One region of the Brevibacillus sp. NPDC003359 genome, then DNA from elsewhere that is predicted to be linked to it. Evidence: riboswitches for the same ligand, from Rfam matches in the RefSeq annotation. Region 1 holds a riboswitch; the other holds the start of a gene.
What was found. Region 1 has a riboswitch for thiamine pyrophosphate ahead of thiS (sulfur carrier protein ThiS). Riboswitches for the same ligand answer to the same signal wherever they lie in the genome.
Positions count from the first base shown of each region.

Region 2: it holds a riboswitch for thiamine pyrophosphate, as region 1 does, so the genes downstream of both, thiC (phosphomethylpyrimidine synthase ThiC) here and thiS (sulfur carrier protein ThiS) in region 1, are expected to answer to the same signal.

Region 1 is NZ_JBIAOR010000001.1:1,019,378-1,028,404, forward strand. It holds partial or broken gene ACFYU8_RS04460 (ABC transporter ATP-binding protein) at 1-11, opposite strand, end outside; gene tenA (thiaminase II) at 98-778, opposite strand; gene ACFYU8_RS04470 (acetylornithine deacetylase) at 786-2,072, opposite strand; gene ACFYU8_RS04475 (thiazole synthase) at 2,074-2,847, opposite strand; gene thiS (sulfur carrier protein ThiS) at 2,850-3,053, opposite strand; TPP riboswitch at 3,256-3,366, opposite strand; gene kapB (kinase-associated lipoprotein KapB) at 3,408-3,791, opposite strand; gene ACFYU8_RS04490 (alanyl-tRNA editing protein) at 3,825-5,036, opposite strand; gene ACFYU8_RS04495 (hypothetical protein) at 5,118-5,345, opposite strand; gene ACFYU8_RS04500 (glycoside hydrolase family 18 protein) at 5,442-6,725, opposite strand; gene ACFYU8_RS04505 (thioredoxin family protein) at 6,790-7,098, opposite strand; gene lanKC (class III lanthionine synthetase LanKC) at 7,256-9,027, opposite strand, start outside.
Region 2 is NZ_JBIAOR010000001.1:1,521,500-1,530,526, forward strand. It holds gene ACFYU8_RS06965 (patatin-like phospholipase family protein) at 1-286, opposite strand, end outside; gene ylbJ (sporulation integral membrane protein YlbJ) at 434-1,666, shown strand; gene coaD (pantetheine-phosphate adenylyltransferase) at 1,668-2,147, opposite strand; gene rsmD (16S rRNA (guanine(966)-N(2))-methyltransferase RsmD) at 2,164-2,730, opposite strand; gene ACFYU8_RS06985 (hypothetical protein) at 3,302-3,445, shown strand; gene ku (non-homologous end joining protein Ku) at 3,569-4,519, shown strand; gene ACFYU8_RS06995 (cation diffusion facilitator family transporter) at 4,580-5,461, opposite strand; TPP riboswitch at 5,709-5,820, shown strand; gene thiC (phosphomethylpyrimidine synthase ThiC) at 5,970-7,724, shown strand; gene ACFYU8_RS07005 (hypothetical protein) at 7,740-7,910, shown strand; gene ACFYU8_RS07010 (DUF1904 family protein) at 7,959-8,288, opposite strand; gene ACFYU8_RS07015 (putative quinol monooxygenase) at 8,644-8,931, opposite strand; gene ACFYU8_RS07020 (Rrf2 family transcriptional regulator) at 8,966-9,027, opposite strand, start outside.

The DNA of each region.
Region 1 (9,027 bases):
GGACCGATTAAACTGACAAATTCTCCTTTTTCCACACGCAGATCAAAATGATCGAGAATCTGCTTGTCACCATACGAAAAGCTGACGTCGGCGAAAGCTAGTTGTTCTCCCAAGGCCACATTTCCTCTCTGTAGGACATGTCCCAGAACATGTACTCCATTTTGGAGGTATTGACAAAATACTCTTCCATTCTAGCCAGCTCTTGCTCGCTCTTTCCTTCCGCCAATTGATTCATGATATCAATTAGCCAGATCGCAAGTTGCCCAAATTCATCGGAGCTGTACATGCGTACCCATTCCCCGTACAGTTCGTGATCCAAGGCCCCTTCTACTTGAGCCAAGCGCTTTCCGATTTCCCAATAGCTCCATGTGCATGGGAGAAGTGCACTCACCAATTCTGCCAGCGATCCTTGATGAGCGACACGCAGCATGTAGCTGGTGTACCCCAGCATGACAAACGAAGGCTCTGTCGCTTCCAGCTCCGCGCGGGAGATGCCAAAGCGCTCGGCATACTGACGATGCAGCTCCATCTCCGTATTCAGCGTCGATTCTTGCAAAGCAGCGAACCTGGAGCTTGTTTCCAGATCGTACGCCTTCACACTCGCAATCGCGAACATTTTCGCGTAATCAATCAAATAGATGTAGTCTTGTTTCATGTAATATTTGAATGCACCAACGGGCAGGCTGCCATCTCCAAGTCCAGTGACAAAAGGATGTTGATGAACACGCTCCCAGATCGGGGCTACACTTTTTCTCAAACGATCAGTAAAGGTTTTCATGCGATACTCACTCCTTCGCTTCCTTTGGGGTATTACACCAAGTGGCAATGAAGCGGGCCATGATCTGGGCAAAATGAACAAGCTGGTCAGGATCAATCGACTCATCAACGGCATGTGCATGCGTAAGCTCACCGGGTCCAAATAGCACCGCCGGAATGCCTGCATGCGCAAACCAGCCTGCATCCGTTACCGTAGGCGACATATTCACGATAGGCGCTTGCTGTAATTGACTCCCATATGCGGATTGCAGCGCTGCCAGACCCGAATGCTCCGTATCCAACTCCAGTGAAGGAAAGATTTCACCACGCTCTTCAATCATCGAACGTCCACCCCAGCGGAATGTTGGGGGATTGTCTCTCAGCCAAAGATCAGCTGCTGCTGTACGTCCGACGTGATCCTCGATCTCTCGAATGATCTCTTCGTAGGATTCATTCGGATAAAAATGAACGGTAATCCATAGAGCACAACGGTCTGCGATGAACGCAGCGTGACGACCTCCCTCGATGACTGCGGGATTGATCGTATTGCTGCCTGCCGAGAAGCCGGGATAAGATTTCATGACAGCCCAGTCCCGCTCCAGCTCCTGTAGGGCGGTGATCACCTTCGTCATTTTTTCAATGGCTGAGGCTCCCCGGACACGTCCGCCTGCATGAATCGTCTGCGCGCGCATTCCGTCATGCAGCGTCGTCGGACTCTCAATCGTGATCCAGCCTGTAATGACCCCACCCTGTCCTTGCATTTGGAGATTGCTCGTATCCACGACAACGGCGTAGTCAGCCTGATACCCACGCTCGATAGCGACCAATGTCCCCGCTTCACCTGCTTCTTCTCCGATGACGGATTGAAAGAGCAGATCACCTTGGAGCTCCATTCCTTGTTCACGCAGCATTTGGATCGCAAACAAGCTCGCTGCGAGTCCGCCTTTCATATCGGCAACACCACGGCCGTAAAGGCGCCCATCCTTGCCATGTGTCAGAGCAAAAGGTGGATAAGTCCACCCCGTGTCATCTCCGACTTCAGCCACATCGATATGCCCGTTGATGATCAAGCTGTTTGCCTGAGTAGAGGCACTCCCTGATAACCGACCGACGATATTGTCATCTCCTGGATATACCGTCCAACGATCCACCTCGAATCCCATCGCTTGCAGTCTGTTGGCGATGACTCCTTGTGCGACATCGCTGTTTCGCGCGGGAGGACTCACAGTCGGATGAGAGACGAGCTCTGCCACTAATGCGAACAACTCTTCTTTACGGCTGGCAATCGATTCTACCGCTTCCGTCAGCCGATCCATGCTACTCAATCATCCCTTCGGTCGGGCTGCTCGCGGACGCGTAACGCTTTTTCGCGATACGGCCTGCCAAGAACCCTTTGCGACCTGCTTCCACAGCGAGCTTCATCGCTTCTGCCATCAGGACAGGATTGTCAGCGAGTGCTACTGCCGTATTCAACAAGACACCGTCCGCCCCCAGCTCCATCGCTTTTGCGCAGTCTGCTGGCGAGCCAATTCCTGCATCCACGATAATCGGAACTTTCGCATCCTCGATGATAAAGCGGAGGTTGTTTTCGTTGACAATCCCTTGTCCGGAACCGATTGGTGACGCACCGGGCATAACCGCATGTACGCCAACCTCTTGCAGACGTCTAGCTAGAATCGGATCGTCATTGGTGTAGGTCAGTACGATAAAGCCTTCTTCCACCAAGATTTTCGATGCCTCAAGAGTGCCAATTGGATCAGGGAGAAGTGTTTTCGGGTCACCAATGACTTCGACCTTGATCATGTCACACAGTCCAGATGCTTTAGCCAAACGGGCAATGCGCACTGCTTCTTCTGCTGTATAGGCACCTGCTGTATTTGGTAGCAGGGTGAATTTTTTCAAATCGAGTTGTTCCAAAAAGTTCGGTTCTTGCGGATTTTCCAAATTCAAGCGACGAATCGCAAATGTCAAAATTTCTGCTTCCGACACCTCTACCGCTTTCCCTTGTGTATCCAAATCAGCGAATTTACCAGTCCCTAGCAGCAAGCGGGAGCGAAACTCGTAAGGTCCAATTTTCAATGTATCCATCATGATCATCCTCCTCCGACAAAATGAACGATTTCTATGCGATCTCCGTCTGCAATCGGTGTTTGTTCGTACGTTGAGCGATCAATAATTTCACCATTTCGCTCTACGACGACAATCTTCTCTTGCAGGGAATAAGAAGTGAGCAAGGCTCGCACTGTTGTGATCTCTTCCGCCAACTCTACTTTTTTCCCATTCAGCTGAACAATCATGGATAACCTCCTTCTACTGGAAAAAAAAACGGCTTCCCCCGCCTGCCTGAGTCGATTCAGACAAACAGAAGAAGCCGTATACCCATCCCATCTCACCGGACGAATGGCATAAAAAAACCATCCGCCTCGGATGGTTGAGTGTCATCTTATCATACGTGCACGCAAACAAGCTTTTCTTCGCCTCGAATGCGACACCGTGATTCCGATTCCCTATACCTCTTCCTCCGCTGGCATGACCCAGGTCAGGTTCAACGGTCAGTAACACACTCGTTACAATCTCAGCCAACGTTGCTTGGCCCCCGTTTGGTAGTAAAGCTATGCAATTGTCGTACATTCGAGTATTACAGTACCACTCTATTTCGTGTTTGTAAAGGCTTCCTTGTGCATCTTTTCCAGCTCAATGAGACAACGCTCTGCCCAAGTAGCCATTTTTTTCAGCTTATCCATTTCTCTCTCCATTGCCTGGCGCACGGATTCCTTGTAGTCTGGAATGGCACCATTATAGCGAATGACTCCTTGGACAGGCGTCATGAATTTTTCCATGTAAGAGAGTGCTGGACGCTGGTGAAACAGCGGCACATCTACTTCGTAGGAAGAATGCAAATCGCCTTGTGTCGGGTATTTGGTGACTGCCAACACTTTTACCAACAGCTTCGAATCGTGGATTTCCAATACTTCTGCAATATATTCTCCCGTTCGCTGCGCAACGCGAACGATATCTCCCGGATTCCAGTTCATCGCGGTATCCTCCTTTAATTAGATCGAATGCATTTACATAAGGGAGGCTTCGAGCAGTTTGCGAGCATGCAGCAATACTTCTTCTGCATCCACCAGTCGCTGCCCGCCGCCCTGTGCCATAGCAGGATTTCCCCCACCTTTTCCGTCAATAACCGGCAAGGTTTCTTTCAATACTTGATTGATGGCTACGTTGACTTCTTGCCCACGAGCAAACACGACTTGCATCTTGTCTTCGGTAGTAGCAGCCAAGAGACAAATCGCATCTGGCGCCAGAGTAGTAGCCAGCTGTGCGAACTGTTGAAGCTGTTGAATGGTTTTGTCTGTGAAGGTCCGCATGATGAGACGAGAATTACCCAGCTGGCTAGCAGCAGATAGTTGTTGATTGACTTCCACTTCTAAGATCTGCTTATCCACATCAGCCAATTTTGTCTTCAAGGCATCACGTTCTGCGAGGAGGCGTTCCGTCTGTGCGATCAGTTCACCTTCGTTGGTAGCGAGCAGCTTCGCCGTATCACGAACGACAGCTTGCTTTTGGTTGTAGTCCCGCAAAGCTCGCCAGCCACAGATGAATTCCAGACGAATGTTTCCGCGATGTCGCTCCCAGCCCAAGATCTTGATCATCCCGACTTCGCCGGTACGCGCTGGATGTGTTCCTCCACATGGATTGTAATCAAACTCAGGTATCATCACGACGCGAATATTTTCGGTAACGGTCGGCTGTTTTTTCAAGGGCAGCGTTGCCAATTCCTCATCATCAACGAACCGCGCAATGATGGGGTGGTTTTCCAGAACAATCTGGTTGGCTCGCTTCTCTACCTTCTCCCATACATCTGCTGTCAACTCATCCAGTCGTACATCAATGGTGACACGCTCTTTGCCCAAGTGAAAGGCAACGGTCTCAGCCTGCACGACCTCCAGGAAGGACGCAGATAAAATGTGTTGGCCAGCGTGCTGTTGCATGTGATCAAAGCGGCGGTCCCAATCGATGTGAGCCGTCACTTCCGCTATGCTTTCGGACAAAGGAGCTTCCAGCCGGTGACGAATTTCACCTTCTACTTCTTCCACATCTACCACACGAATCTCTTCCAATACTCCCAGGTCGGAAGGCTGTCCACCTCCAGTAGGGTAAAAAGCCGTTTGATTAAGGACCACGTAAGGTGTTCCATCTTGTTCGACACCTGATCTCGTCACCTGGGCCGAAAATGTTCTCGTATAGGCATCCTGATAATAGAGTCTATCGTTCATCGTTACTCCTCGCTGCATGGAACAAAGGTTCCAGCTTGATTCTCCCACTAGGGGGCAAAAACAACAATCATATGTATAGGCTTAACCAAACAAACGATCCATTTGTTTTTCGCGCTCTTGGCGCTCCTCTGGGCTTGCCAGGTCATACTTTTTCAATAAATGAAATAGCTCGTTTAGACGCTCTTGGCTGAGTTCGCCATTCAACTGATTTTTGAATTGACTCACACGCAGCTCCGACAGATGTGGAGCTTGTTCTGCCAGTTTTTTGAGTACGTCCTCATGGCTGTGATCCAATTTGCACTCTCCCATGATTTCCCCCCTTTTTCTTCCTGTCCTCTTCATCATACCATGATTTTTCATTCGAAAAAAAGGCGTACAAACCGAGATGGAATGTACGCCAGTTGACTACGCACGCTTACGGACGCGAAAGTTCTCCTCAATCAACAGCCAATTTTGCGGAAATGGCAAACCGAGTTTCCAGTAGCTGACACCTCTCAAACCAAGTTGTTTAACCAGATTAAACTTAGCATGGATCGACCGCGCATCCTCAAACCACACCTGATGTCGCTTGCCTTGATCATCGGTGTACGTAAAAAACGGAGCCTGCGCGCGATAATCATACCGGATGACTGCATTATGCTGCGCAGCCAGCGCAATTGCCGCCTGTGGACTCAGAGCTTTCGCTGTCGTTCCTCGCTCATACGGTAAGGTCCAGTCGTATCCGTACAGATTTTGACCCATCATAATTTTCTCGGCTGGTATTTCGGTAATGGCGTACTGCAAGACACGCCGCACCGGTCCGATCGGAGAAACCGCCATGGGAGGTCCACCACTATAGCCCCATTCATACGTCATGATCACGACAAAATCGGCAAGCGCTCCTATCGCCTTGTAATCATGGGCGGAATACCATTTTCCTGCTTGCTCGGCACTCGTCTTCGGTGCTAGTGCAACAGACATCATCAACCCCGCTGCATGTATGCGGTCCCTTGCTTTTCGCAAGAAGTTCGCGTATGCTTCTGCACCTGTTGTGGGCAATGCTTCCAGATCAAAATGGATATCCCCCATTCCCAGCTCACGGGCTGTCGCGAGAATATTATCCAACAATTTGTTCTGGAGCTCTTGATCATTTAGAATGAGTGCGCCCAATTCCGTACTGAACTGTCCTTTTTCCAAATTCGTAACGACCATCATGAGCAGGACTTGATTTTCTTTTGCGATCGCCGGAAAATTGTTCAGCGTTGGTCGCTCGAGGGTCCCATCCCGTTTGATGCGAAAGCTGAACGGCGCCAAATACGTAAGATGTGGTGCAGCCGTCCGAACATCCGCTTCCAGCTCTGGTGGAACGGTGCGGCGGGGTTCCACATACGCATTGAAATCCGCCGCTCGTCTAGGTCGTGGCGGGATGTATAGCTTTTGCCCGACTTGTAGCGGTTTATAGGGAGAAATCCCATTGACGCGAGCCAGCTCTGCTGCGCTGATCTGATAACGCTGTCCGATGGTATACAGTGTATCTCCTTGTTTGACCCAATAGTAGCTTCCTACAATCGGGATCACCATCGCTTGCCCAATCGCCAGCTTTTTGGGATCTGGCAATTCATTTGCCTTGGTAATCGCTTCCGGCGTCGTTCCGTACGTCTCGGCGATGCTCGCTAAGGTTTGTCCTTCTTCCACCACGTGGATTTGCATACGCCTCCTCCTTCGCATTTCTTCTCTCTCTGTCATATTCATGGCGAAGGAAATAGGTGTATGTCTAGGCAAGGGGTTTAAGAACTTCGTACAAAAATCCAACGGACTGGATGGCGTAATGGCGTTCCATTAATTCATTTCTGCGAAAAATAAGCAAGGCGGGAACGCTGGTCACTTGCCATTGTTCTGCCAATGCTGGCGCCGTATTAATGTTGATCTGATACAGAGGAACGGTAGGTAATGTTTCTTGCATGATGCCGAGCATACGTGCTGCGAGCTTGCAGGTCCCACACATCGGTGTATAGACAAAAAGAGCGACCGACTCCTTTTCTTGCAGGTATTGGATCAGTTGTGTTGAGGTTAGTTCTTGCAAGTCGTATCTCTCCTTTCTGCACATTGGACATGATGCAGAATCTAAACAACCTTTATCTCTTTGCAAACAAAAAACGACAGCACCCAACCATAAGGTAGCACTGTCCATTTGGTACTCTTATACAATTATGGAACAAAGCCAACCACTACTCTACACCTCATTGCTTGATTGTAGTTGGGGCGGCATTTACACATGCTACATCTTGGCTATATTTTGTATTTTTATAAAAATCATCGATATTTATTAATGGAAGCCAATATAATGGGTTATCTTTCAATATCCCCTCTAAAGCTAGTATAATACCAGAGCTCCCTGTTTGAAAGTCATCAGATAAACGATAACAAAACTGTCCTGGAAATAAAATATGATTTTCCTTAGGAATTAAAAATAGACGTAACAATTCTATTACACAATCTTTTTTGTTTGAATACGCAGAATCACTTTTTCCTAGTAGAGGCGGTATTATCAAAAAGCTTCCAGCGCCATCGTAAAGCCCCCCGCTTATGCTACATCTAACACGATATAAATTAGTAATTAAGCTCAATTCTCTTTGGTAACGTTTTTTATCACTAACATGATTTAGGTATACGATTGCTATTCCTATACCTAACGATCCCCCTGAAAGGTAAGGTAATAAGCGATTGGAGTCATCAATCGTTTGCAATGTGCTTTTGTCTTCTTTGGTTTTTTCTAAATCTTTATCAATGCATTCGATAGATTTCAAGTAATAATTTTCCTTTTTGGTGACTGCATACAAAGCCGAGTAAAACAACGAGACTCCAGACCAACCATCCATTATACCGATTGGAATCCCGGCCCAATCCTGAACTTTTAACTCTTTCTTCTCGCTCATAAAAGTATTAATGATACTCGCTACAAATATTGCTTTGTCCAGAAAACGTTCATCTTTTTCTTCTAAATAAAGACTAACGAACCCAAGACCTATACCTGACAATCCTGACCTTAAAGATATATCAGACGAATTAAGATTCATGTTTGCAAAGATGTTCATTGCTTCTTTTTTATAACCGATTTCATATAATGTTGTCCCTATGCCTGCTTTACCTGTTAATAATCCACCTTGTTCAATAGAATCGATGTTTTTCATTAATTCATTTTCAATCCAATGGTTTATATTCTCACTCACAGTACCAGATCTAAAAAATGCTAGCGCAGCTCCAGTGCCTCCATTTTGTACATTGTATTTCCCAGCTTTGCTTTCATATTGCCTGATATCACCATGAATTAATTTTTCGCTACGAACAAAATTTTTCTCAATACCGTTTCTGAGACCTTCTATAATGGAGGAAATATCCTTTTTCATTGCATTTTTATTTATGGCATGCGACCTATTCTCTTCTCCTATAAATGATAAATGCTGATTACATTTTCCCCTTATCATTTTTACAAATAGTAGAAAATCCTCTCCATAAACTTTTTCAATCCATTGATCTTGATAATAAAACATATCAGAATCAATATCCTCGATTGGTCCAATTGGCAATAAGCAATGTCGTAGGATTTTCTTTATTGCATACCAATCCCTCTCTCCGTTATTTTTATTACGTGGATGAGAGAATCCGTATGTTTGCAGTGTAGGCTTTCCTTCAGAATCCTTAGGTTGTGCTGTTTCAAAGTCAATCAGAGTCACGTTTAAATCTTCGGATATGATGATATTTACTGGTTGTAAATCTCCCATTCCTACACCATTTTTATGCATTTCTTCAACAATAGACACCAATTTAGTAAGAATATTATGTATTTTGTTCTGATAGACTTTGATATCACCATTATTAATAAAAGGGTAGTTCGCTACAATCCAGGAATCTAAGTCAATTCCATCCACATACTCTTCCACAAGAAAACTATGTTTCCAATGTGTAAAGTAATCTAGTATATTTACAATTCCATCTACTTTCGATAGCTTTG
Region 2 (9,027 bases), 500 kb from region 1:
GGCGAATCAATTGCTTGATCTTTTCCCCCGTAACAAAACCCATGCCGGGTACGGTCAAATCGAGCCAATGCTTGCGTTTTAAATTAAGAGCAAGCTTTCCCATCATGTGCGGTTCAATTCCGTTGGCATAGACTGCTCCAATCAGACTGCCCATACTAGAGCCAGCCAGCATGTCAATCTGAATACCATGTGCTTCTAGCGCATTCAATACACCAATATGCGCAAAGCCGCGAGCGCCCCCAGAACCCAGGGCTACTCCCACGATTGGTTTACGCTTTGTCTGCATGGAAAAACCCCTCCCCATAACCAGCCTATGTGGTAAATCGCTGTTCCTTTCACACTTGGGAGATATTCGTTGACCAAGCTTACGCATAGTTCTCCCGCCTGCCACGTAGACATGTACTACTACTTTTCTTCGATTCAGGAGGAATCCATGTCACGCCACTCACCCGTACTTACTCTGTTGCTTGCTCTCTCGACAGTTTCTATTGTTATTTCGTTGGTTGCTTACTCGCAGATTTCTTTTGAAGCTGCCGTACGCGGTCTGAAAATATGGTGGGAGGTGGTTTTCCCCTCTACCCTTCCCTTTATTGTGCTGTCTGAGGTGTTAATGGGTCTGGGCGTCGTTCATTTCGTCGGCGTGTTACTGGAGCCATTAATGCGCCCACTGTTTAACGTTCCGGGCACTGGTGGATTCGTATTAGCTATGGGCTTCTCGTCCGGCTATCCGGTATCCGCAAAACTGACAACACGCCTGCGTCTGCAAGGCAATGTGACAAAGGCTGAGGGTGAACGTCTCGTCTCTTTTACAACGACGGGAGATCCCTTATTCGTCATGGGAGCGGTAGCAATCGGCTTTTTTCACAGTGAGCAAATGGGTATCATTCTAGCCTTGACTCATTATTTGTCAGCTGTTCTCATGGGTGTGATCTATCGTTTTCATGCGCCATTTGCCATTACTTCCGCTCCATTGGAGAAAAATTCACTGCCTCTTCCTATTCGAGCCTTGCAAGCGATGCATCGGGCACGTATCCGCGATGGACGTCCGTTCGGAAAATTAATGGGAGAAGCCGTGCAATCCGCTCTGAATACATTGCTCATGATCGGTGGCTTCATCATTGTTTTTTCGGTATTAATCCAACTATTCTCCACGATTCATCTGACACAAATCATCAGTACGCTTCTCTCGATTATTCTCGGCCCGTTTGGTTTTCCACCAGCCTTTTCCCAAGCAATCGTGGCTGGTTTGTTCGAAGTAACCCTCGGCGCACAGGCAGCGAGCATTGTGCCGGATGGTGTTTCCTTGGTCTGGAAAGCGGCCATTGCCAGCGCTATATTGTCCTGGGGCGGTTTGAGTGTTCACGCACAGGTCGCGAGTATCTTGAGTGAAACGGATATTCGTGTCGCTCCCTACCTGATTGCCAGATCGCTTCATGCTTTGCTAGCTGCAATTTTGACCTTTGTCTTTTGGGGTCCACTTGCCACAGTCAGCTCCTGGTTCGTGGAGAAAGCAGTCCCTGTAATTACGCATGCGAAATCTGAGATCCCAGAGACAAGTTGGTGGGAGACCCTACTACTATCAGGGGGAATCGCGATTGGCGTCGGTGCGATTCTTTTGTGTACCAGCCTGACTCTTCTGCACATGAACCGTAGTAAGACGAGATAATCTACTCAGCCATTTTTCGCTTTAGTGCCTCTTCTACGATCGGCGGCACCAAATCGGCGACACTCGCCTTGTATTTCGCAACTTCCTTCACAATACTTGAGCTCAAGTACGAATATTGATTGTTCGTCATCATGAAAAACGTTTCGATATTTTCGTCGAGCTTTTTATTAATGGAGGCGACTTGCATCTCATATTCAAAATCAGAAACAGCACGAAGGCCACGAATGATCACCTGTGCGCCCTTTTTGTTCATATAGTCAATCAACAATCCGTCAAAAGAGTCCACTTCTACATTTTGCATGTCAGCCGTTGCCTGACGAAGCAATTCGACGCGCTCGTCTACGCTGAACAATGAGTTTTTCTTTGAATTGATCAAGACAGCAACAATGACCTTATCAAAAACGTTGGCACCCCGCGCAATAATGTCGAGATGCCCATAAGTAACAGGGTCGAAGCTTCCTGAACATACAGCAATTGCCATAGCGAGTTATCCTCCCTTAAGCTTGTGGCTCCAAATCGTAATAATACACAGTAACGGCTGTATCTCCGTACTTAGCCGCTCGATCCTTCACACAATGACCAATCGAATCCGGAAAAGAGTCTGCGATATCATGCTCAGCCACGATCCATGCTCCGTCCGCCAGCATTCCCAGCTCCTGCAACAACTCAATTTCTTCGACAATTTTTTGTTGGGCGTACGGCGGGTCCAAGAAGACGAGATCAAATTTTTGACTACGCGTACTCAGTGTGCGTATGGCGCGATCCGCATCCATCCGATATAGCTCTGCATAATCGTCCAACCTGCAAGTGCTGACGTTTTGTTTTACCACAGCAAACGCTTTGAGATCTCGCTCCACGAAAACAGCTCGATCCGCTCCCCTGCTCAATGCCTCGATCCCAAGACCACCTGTTCCTGCGTATAGGTCCAATGCCCACCCGCCATCGAAATACGGGCCAATCATATTAAAAATCGATTCTTTGACTTTATCGGTTGTCGGTCTTGTTCCTTTGCCTGGAACTGCTGCCAACCGTCTTCCTCTGTGTTCTCCAGAGATGACTCGCATACTCATTTCACCTGTCTGCTTTCCTTATGTATGTTGTAAGAGGTTGTTCAAAAAGTCGTCTTTTGATCACGCAGCATTCCTGAAAGCTTATTCAACATCGAAAGAGGCGTTCAGCTTCTCACCACTTTCTCGGTGCTGAAAAGACGACTTTTTGAACATATATCGTCGGAGCGATTTTTCTACGACCGAGAATGATATCATACTAACACAACTGCATACACCCGTAAAATTAGCAACTGGAAAAATTTATGGATAAAACAGGTATACAACCCATCTCGATTGGAAAAGATGTTGAATAGCGACGCAACGGTGTCGCTGACAACCGCGGAGAAGACTTACGTTTCCCCATAAGCTCTTCCTCCGGTTTCTCCTCTCCCATAATTGAAAGGCTGTTCACTTTGGCGCACGACGTGTCTGATAGGAGCATTTCGTGCCATCGCTCCCTTCATGGGAGGAGTTGAACGGCTGCCCCTCGTCATTTGGCGATGGGGTATTTTTTTGTGTGCAGCGCATACTACATGTACCTGCAACAACCTCTACATGTAGATTGCCTTTAAGGAGTGAGTCGTTCATGGCAGAAAAACAACCGTCTGTACAAAAGCTGAAGGCGTCCAACGCCCAGTCCATTGCGGACCGCACTGGCAAAGACGTGGAGCTGGCGCGAGACATGCAATCGCGTGCAGATCAATCCGATATTGTCAAACATGGACAGTAGTTACACGAGAGGCCAGCCGCATCGAATCGGCTGGCTTTTTACTTTTCCACCTTCAATTTCCTCGGCACTTCTTCTATGCGACTACAGATACTATAGAAAAATAGCTGTGAAGGAGGTATCCGAATGCATACGGTGTGGAAGGGCTCGATCAGCTTCGGCCTCGTCAATATACCTGTTCGCATGTTTACCGCAACAGAAGAGCGCGATATTCGCTTTCGCCAACTGCATAAAGAGTGTCATACCCCGATCAAGTACACGAAAATGTGTCCCCACTGCCAGCGCGAAGTCGATACGAGCGAAATCGTCCGTGGCTTCGAATACGAAAAAGGACATTTTGTCATGGTCGACGATGATGATCTGGAAGCTATTACGCCAGAAACGCGCAGAGCCATTGAAATTATCGACTTCGTAGACTTGTCAGAGATCGACCCGGTTTATTTTCATAAAAGCTATTTCTTATCGCCCCAGGACACGGGAGAAAAAGCATACGCCTTGCTGCGCTCCGCCATGGAACAGACAGGCAAGATTGGCGTTGCACAGGTAACAATGCGCAATCGGCAAAGCTTGGCAGTTATCCGACTTTATGGGCATTGCATCATGCTGGAGACGATCTTCTATCCAGATGAAGTACGTCCGGTTAGTCAAGTTCCTGCCTTACCAGAAGCCACTGTAGCCTTGGCCGAAAACGAACTGAAGATGGCAACTGAGCTCATTAGTAATATGACGATCCCTTTTGACCCGGCAAAATATACGGATGAATATCGATCCGACCTGCAAAAACTGATTGAGAAAAAACTGGAGGGTCAGGAGATCGCAACTGCACCTACCGTGGCAAGAACCAATGTAATTGATCTCATGCAAGCCCTAAAAGAAAGCTTGGAGTCTACAGCAGGTCAAGCCGCAGTGCCCATCAAAATCGAGCCCGAACCCACTCCGTCAAAGCCTGGGCGAAAACGCACCACTGCAGCCTCCGCGCCAGAAAAAGAGAAAAAGCAGCCCGCAACCAGTCCCCAAAAAACTGCGACCACTTCTACAACCAAAACATTGCGCAAAAAGAAGGCTACCACTGTTTAATCTGCACCTAAAAAAACCTGCCCACTTTGGACAGGTTTTTTTGTATTCGCATCAGGACATCTAGCTTGGCGCCATCTTCCTGCATGGTTCAATATGGATATGAACGGCATTGATTCGGTGAATCTTGCGCATCTGTTCTTCAATTTTCTCGGTGATTGTGTGGCTCTCCACCACATTCAGACCTGGATCTACGTGGATCACAACATCAACCAGTACGCTGCTTCCATGGTAGCGGGCTTTAATGTCACTGATATCCTTTACCCCTGAAATCGAGGAAATCGTAGCCCGCAGGTCTTCCAACTCGCTCTCGTCAAAACCATCTGTCAAGCGGTGGGTTGCCTCCCTGAAAATGTCCCATGCAGTCTTCAAGATGATAAGACCAACGACAAAAGCAGCTAAAGGATCAAGCCAATGCAATTGAAATTGTGCGCCTGCTACCCCGATAAACGTCCCGATACTGACGAATGCGTCTGAACGGTTGTCAGCGGCCGCTGCAAGAAGTGCTTGGCTGTTTGTTTTTATGGCGAGCTTTTTATTGTACCGATAGACGAAAAGCATAATGACCGCAGTCGCAAGTGCTGTCCACCCTGCCAACAGGTCAGGAGCCGAATGATGTGGATCAATCAAGGATGGTACGGCATTCGTAACGACTTGAACTCCGACAAATAGCATAATAAATGAAGCGACAAGTGCTGAAATCGTCTCCGCCCGAAAATGGCCATACGGGTGGTCTTTATCAGGTGGTTTCCTTGCAATACGCAACCCGATCAAAACAGCAATCGATGCGACGACATCCGTTGAGTTGTTAAGACCGTCGGCCATTAAAGCTTCCGACGCAGTGACATACGCAACTCCTATTTTTAATATGGAGCAGAAAATGTAGGCGAAAATACTCACCCACGCTCCACGTTCTCCTTGTTTTAGATCCGAATAAACATCCATACCTCATCACCTCTAAATACTTCTCCAACCTGCTTCGACAACTCGGAAGATCAAAGCATTGGAAGCAGTTGCTTTTTTTTCGAACTTCATCGTAACAGATAGGATTCATGTGGGTCTACAGAAACAGTTTTAGTCCGATTCACGAGAATAGAGGAGAGGAAAATGTGTTGCACACCCGCAAATTTTTATTGAAAAATTTTCCTTGAAATTAGATGGACTTCCCGTTATCCTAATCTTGCAATCCAAAATAAAACAGCACGGGAGCTTGGAAATCACCAGGCTGAGAGGATGGTACGTGCCATCGACCGTTGAACCTGAACTGGGTAATGCCAGCGGAGGAATGTCATATACGACACGAAAAGATGCGTGTATCTTTAGGATATCCGTTTCTTCTCTACTCTCGCGTTGGCGTCGCATGTTGAATATGCGGCGCTTTTTCGCGGGCGGTTTCTTTCGCCTCCCTAAACGGTTCTCGCTTTCGTGCAACCAAAACAAGGAGGTTTTTCTTATGTCATTGGTGTCATCGTTTCCAGGCAGTCGCAAAGTATACGAAACAGGTAGCCGTTCGGACATCCGCGTCCCGATGCGCGAGATTTCCCTTCATCCCACCGAAGGATTGTTTGGCTCCACACCCAATCCCCCTCTTCGCGTGTACGATACGAGTGGCGAGTATACCGCAGGGGGTTACGTCCCTGATATTCAAGCAGGACTGCCCTCCATCCGCCACAAGTGGATCGATGAGCGAAATGATGCAGAAACGTATGTCGGTCGCGAACCGCAGCTCGTCGACGACGGCATCAGAAACGAAGAAAAGGCAGTCACTCTCCCCACTTTCCCCCGGGAAGGCTACAAACCAAAGCGGGCAAAAGCAGGGAAAATGGTTACCCAGCTTCATTATGCCCGAAAAAATATCATCACACCGGAAATGGAATACGTCGCCATTCGCGAGGGTGTCTCTCCTGAATTTGTACGGGCAGAAATCGCCGCTGGACGTGCGATCCTCCCTTCTAACGTCAATCACCCTGAAAGCGAGCCGATGATCATTGGCCGCAACTTTCATGTCAAAATCAATGCCAACATCGGAACGTCAGCTGTCAGCTCTTCGATGGAAGAAGAAGTCGAAAAAATGATTTGGTCGGTCCGTTGGGGTGCTGACACCATCATGGACCTCTCGACGGGAAAACATATACACACTACGCGGGAGTGGATTATCCGCAATAGTCCTGTACCAATCGGAACCGTCCCCATCTACCAAGCACTCGAAAAAGTAAATGGGAAAGCAGAGGATTTGACATGGGAAGTTTACCGAGACACCTTGATTGAGCAAGCAGAACAAGGCGTCGATTACTTTACCATTCACGCTGGCGTTCTATTGCGCTACATCCCTATGACAGCAAAACGCGTTACCGGTATCGTCTCTCGCGGCGGATCAATTTTGGCCGCATGGTGCCTGGCCCATCATGAGGAAAACTTTTTGTATACGCATTTCGCTGAAATTTGCGAAATTCTGAAGGCCTATGACATTTGCGTCTCTCTCGGAGATGGGCTACGCCCTGGCTCCATCGCGGATGCGAATGATGAGGCACAGTTCGCCGAGCTTGAAACATTGGGTGAACTCACAAAAATTGCGTGGGAACACGACGTACAAGTCATGATTGAAGGCCCTGGTCACGTCCCCATGCATCTTATTCGCGAAAATATGGATAAACAGTTATCCATTTGTCACGAGGCACCTTTTTACACACTTGGGCCGCTCACGACAGACATCGCCCCCGGCTATGATCACATTACTTCAGCGATTGGTGCCGCTATGATTGGTTGGTTCGGAACAGCCATGCTCTGCTATGTAACGCCCAAGGAGCACCTCGGCCTACCCAATAAAGAGGATGTCCGCAACGGTCTAATCGCATACAAAATCGCAGCGCATGCCGCTGATCTCGCGAAAGGACATCCTCGTGCGAAACAACGAGACGACGCTTTATCCAAAGCTCGTTTTGATTTTCGCTGGATCGACCAGTTCAATTTGTCTTTGGACCCAGAGCGCGCCCGCGAATATCACGACGAAACATTGCCAGCTGAAGCAGCCAAATCCGCTCATTTTTGTTCCATGTGCGGTCCTAAATTTTGCAGCATGAAAATATCTCACGACATTCGTCATATCGCCAATGAACAAGGGACTGCCCAAGATCCCACCATTCTTGCAGGTATGCAGGAAAAATCGCGTGAGTTCCGCGAACAAGGAAGCCGTTTGTACCAGTCGTAATGGAGGAGGATGCATATGGAGGAAGCCAGTCGTTTACGTGAAAAGATCATTCGACTAGAGGCCGAGCTAGAACGATCCAAACAACAATTGCGGCTGATTCAACAGGACTGCAACCACGTCTATATCGAAACACCACTCACGCGAACATGCTCCAAGTGCCTGCAAACCGAAAGCCTCTATTATTAATAGAAAAAGGTCGAAATCCTTTTGGAGGATCTCGACCTTTTTTCTTGCTTATCTCGTCATTCCAACTTGCAACGGAAGTCCTTCTTTATAATAGAGAGTGGGCGATAGCAGAATGAAGAAAATATGGACATGCAAAAAGCCCTGCTGCTTCAAAATGCTGTTTATGGCGCTCGCAATCGCGTCATGTTGCTTTTGTTCACGAGGAAACATCATGATCTCTACAGACAAAGGACTGTTCGTCAGTTGCTCTACCTGAAGCAGCTCCAATTTTACCTTTTCCTGAGCTACCTCAGCAATTTTAGAAAACTCTTCTATAAGAATCTGAGAAATAGGCTCTATGTCTTGCTTCGCAAAGCCTTTAAACCGAAGAAACGGCAAGTCAATTCCTTCTTTCGTAAATGAGTTCGCACAGTCATTATAAACAAGTCATTAGTTATATATCAATGAAAAAAGGGTTAAAGAAAGTGAACTACAGACATTCCCAGCACGAGCGAGACACAAAGAGGGCCATATCAGAGAGCGGCTCCCTTCCCATGAGGTGTGGTGGACGTACCACGGAAGGAGGAAGCAGCTCAACCAGATACAGCCCAATTCGCTAACCCATCAGTACCTTTAGTTACAAGTAGTATAGCTCGAATTCAATACTTAATCAATAAATAAGTTTCGTAAAATTCCAACTGTTACAGATGTATGTACATCCATCAACAAAAACAACCGAGGGCGAAACGGCAGATTACTCTACTACGTATAGCTGATCTGTTACGGATTCAATCAAAGGCCCCATATCTTGAAGCAAGTCACGATATCTTTCACTATTTTTCATGGTATCCAACGTTTCCTTATCTCTCCAAACACTAATCACACCGAAAAAAGGATTGTCCGTTTCTAAGCTAGGCTCCATGAAATAAACTTCAACACATCCTGCATCTTTATTGACAGGAACAAGTAAGTGTCGTCCAATTTGCCGTAATTGTTCCTCCATTCCCACTTTACTACTGAGCGTTACCACTCGAACAAACATGTTATACCTCCTTAATTCCCAATTCATTAACTAGTTAACGAATAACTTCTTTTAACCAAGAATCCAATTTCATCAGATAATCAGTTGAGCATGTTT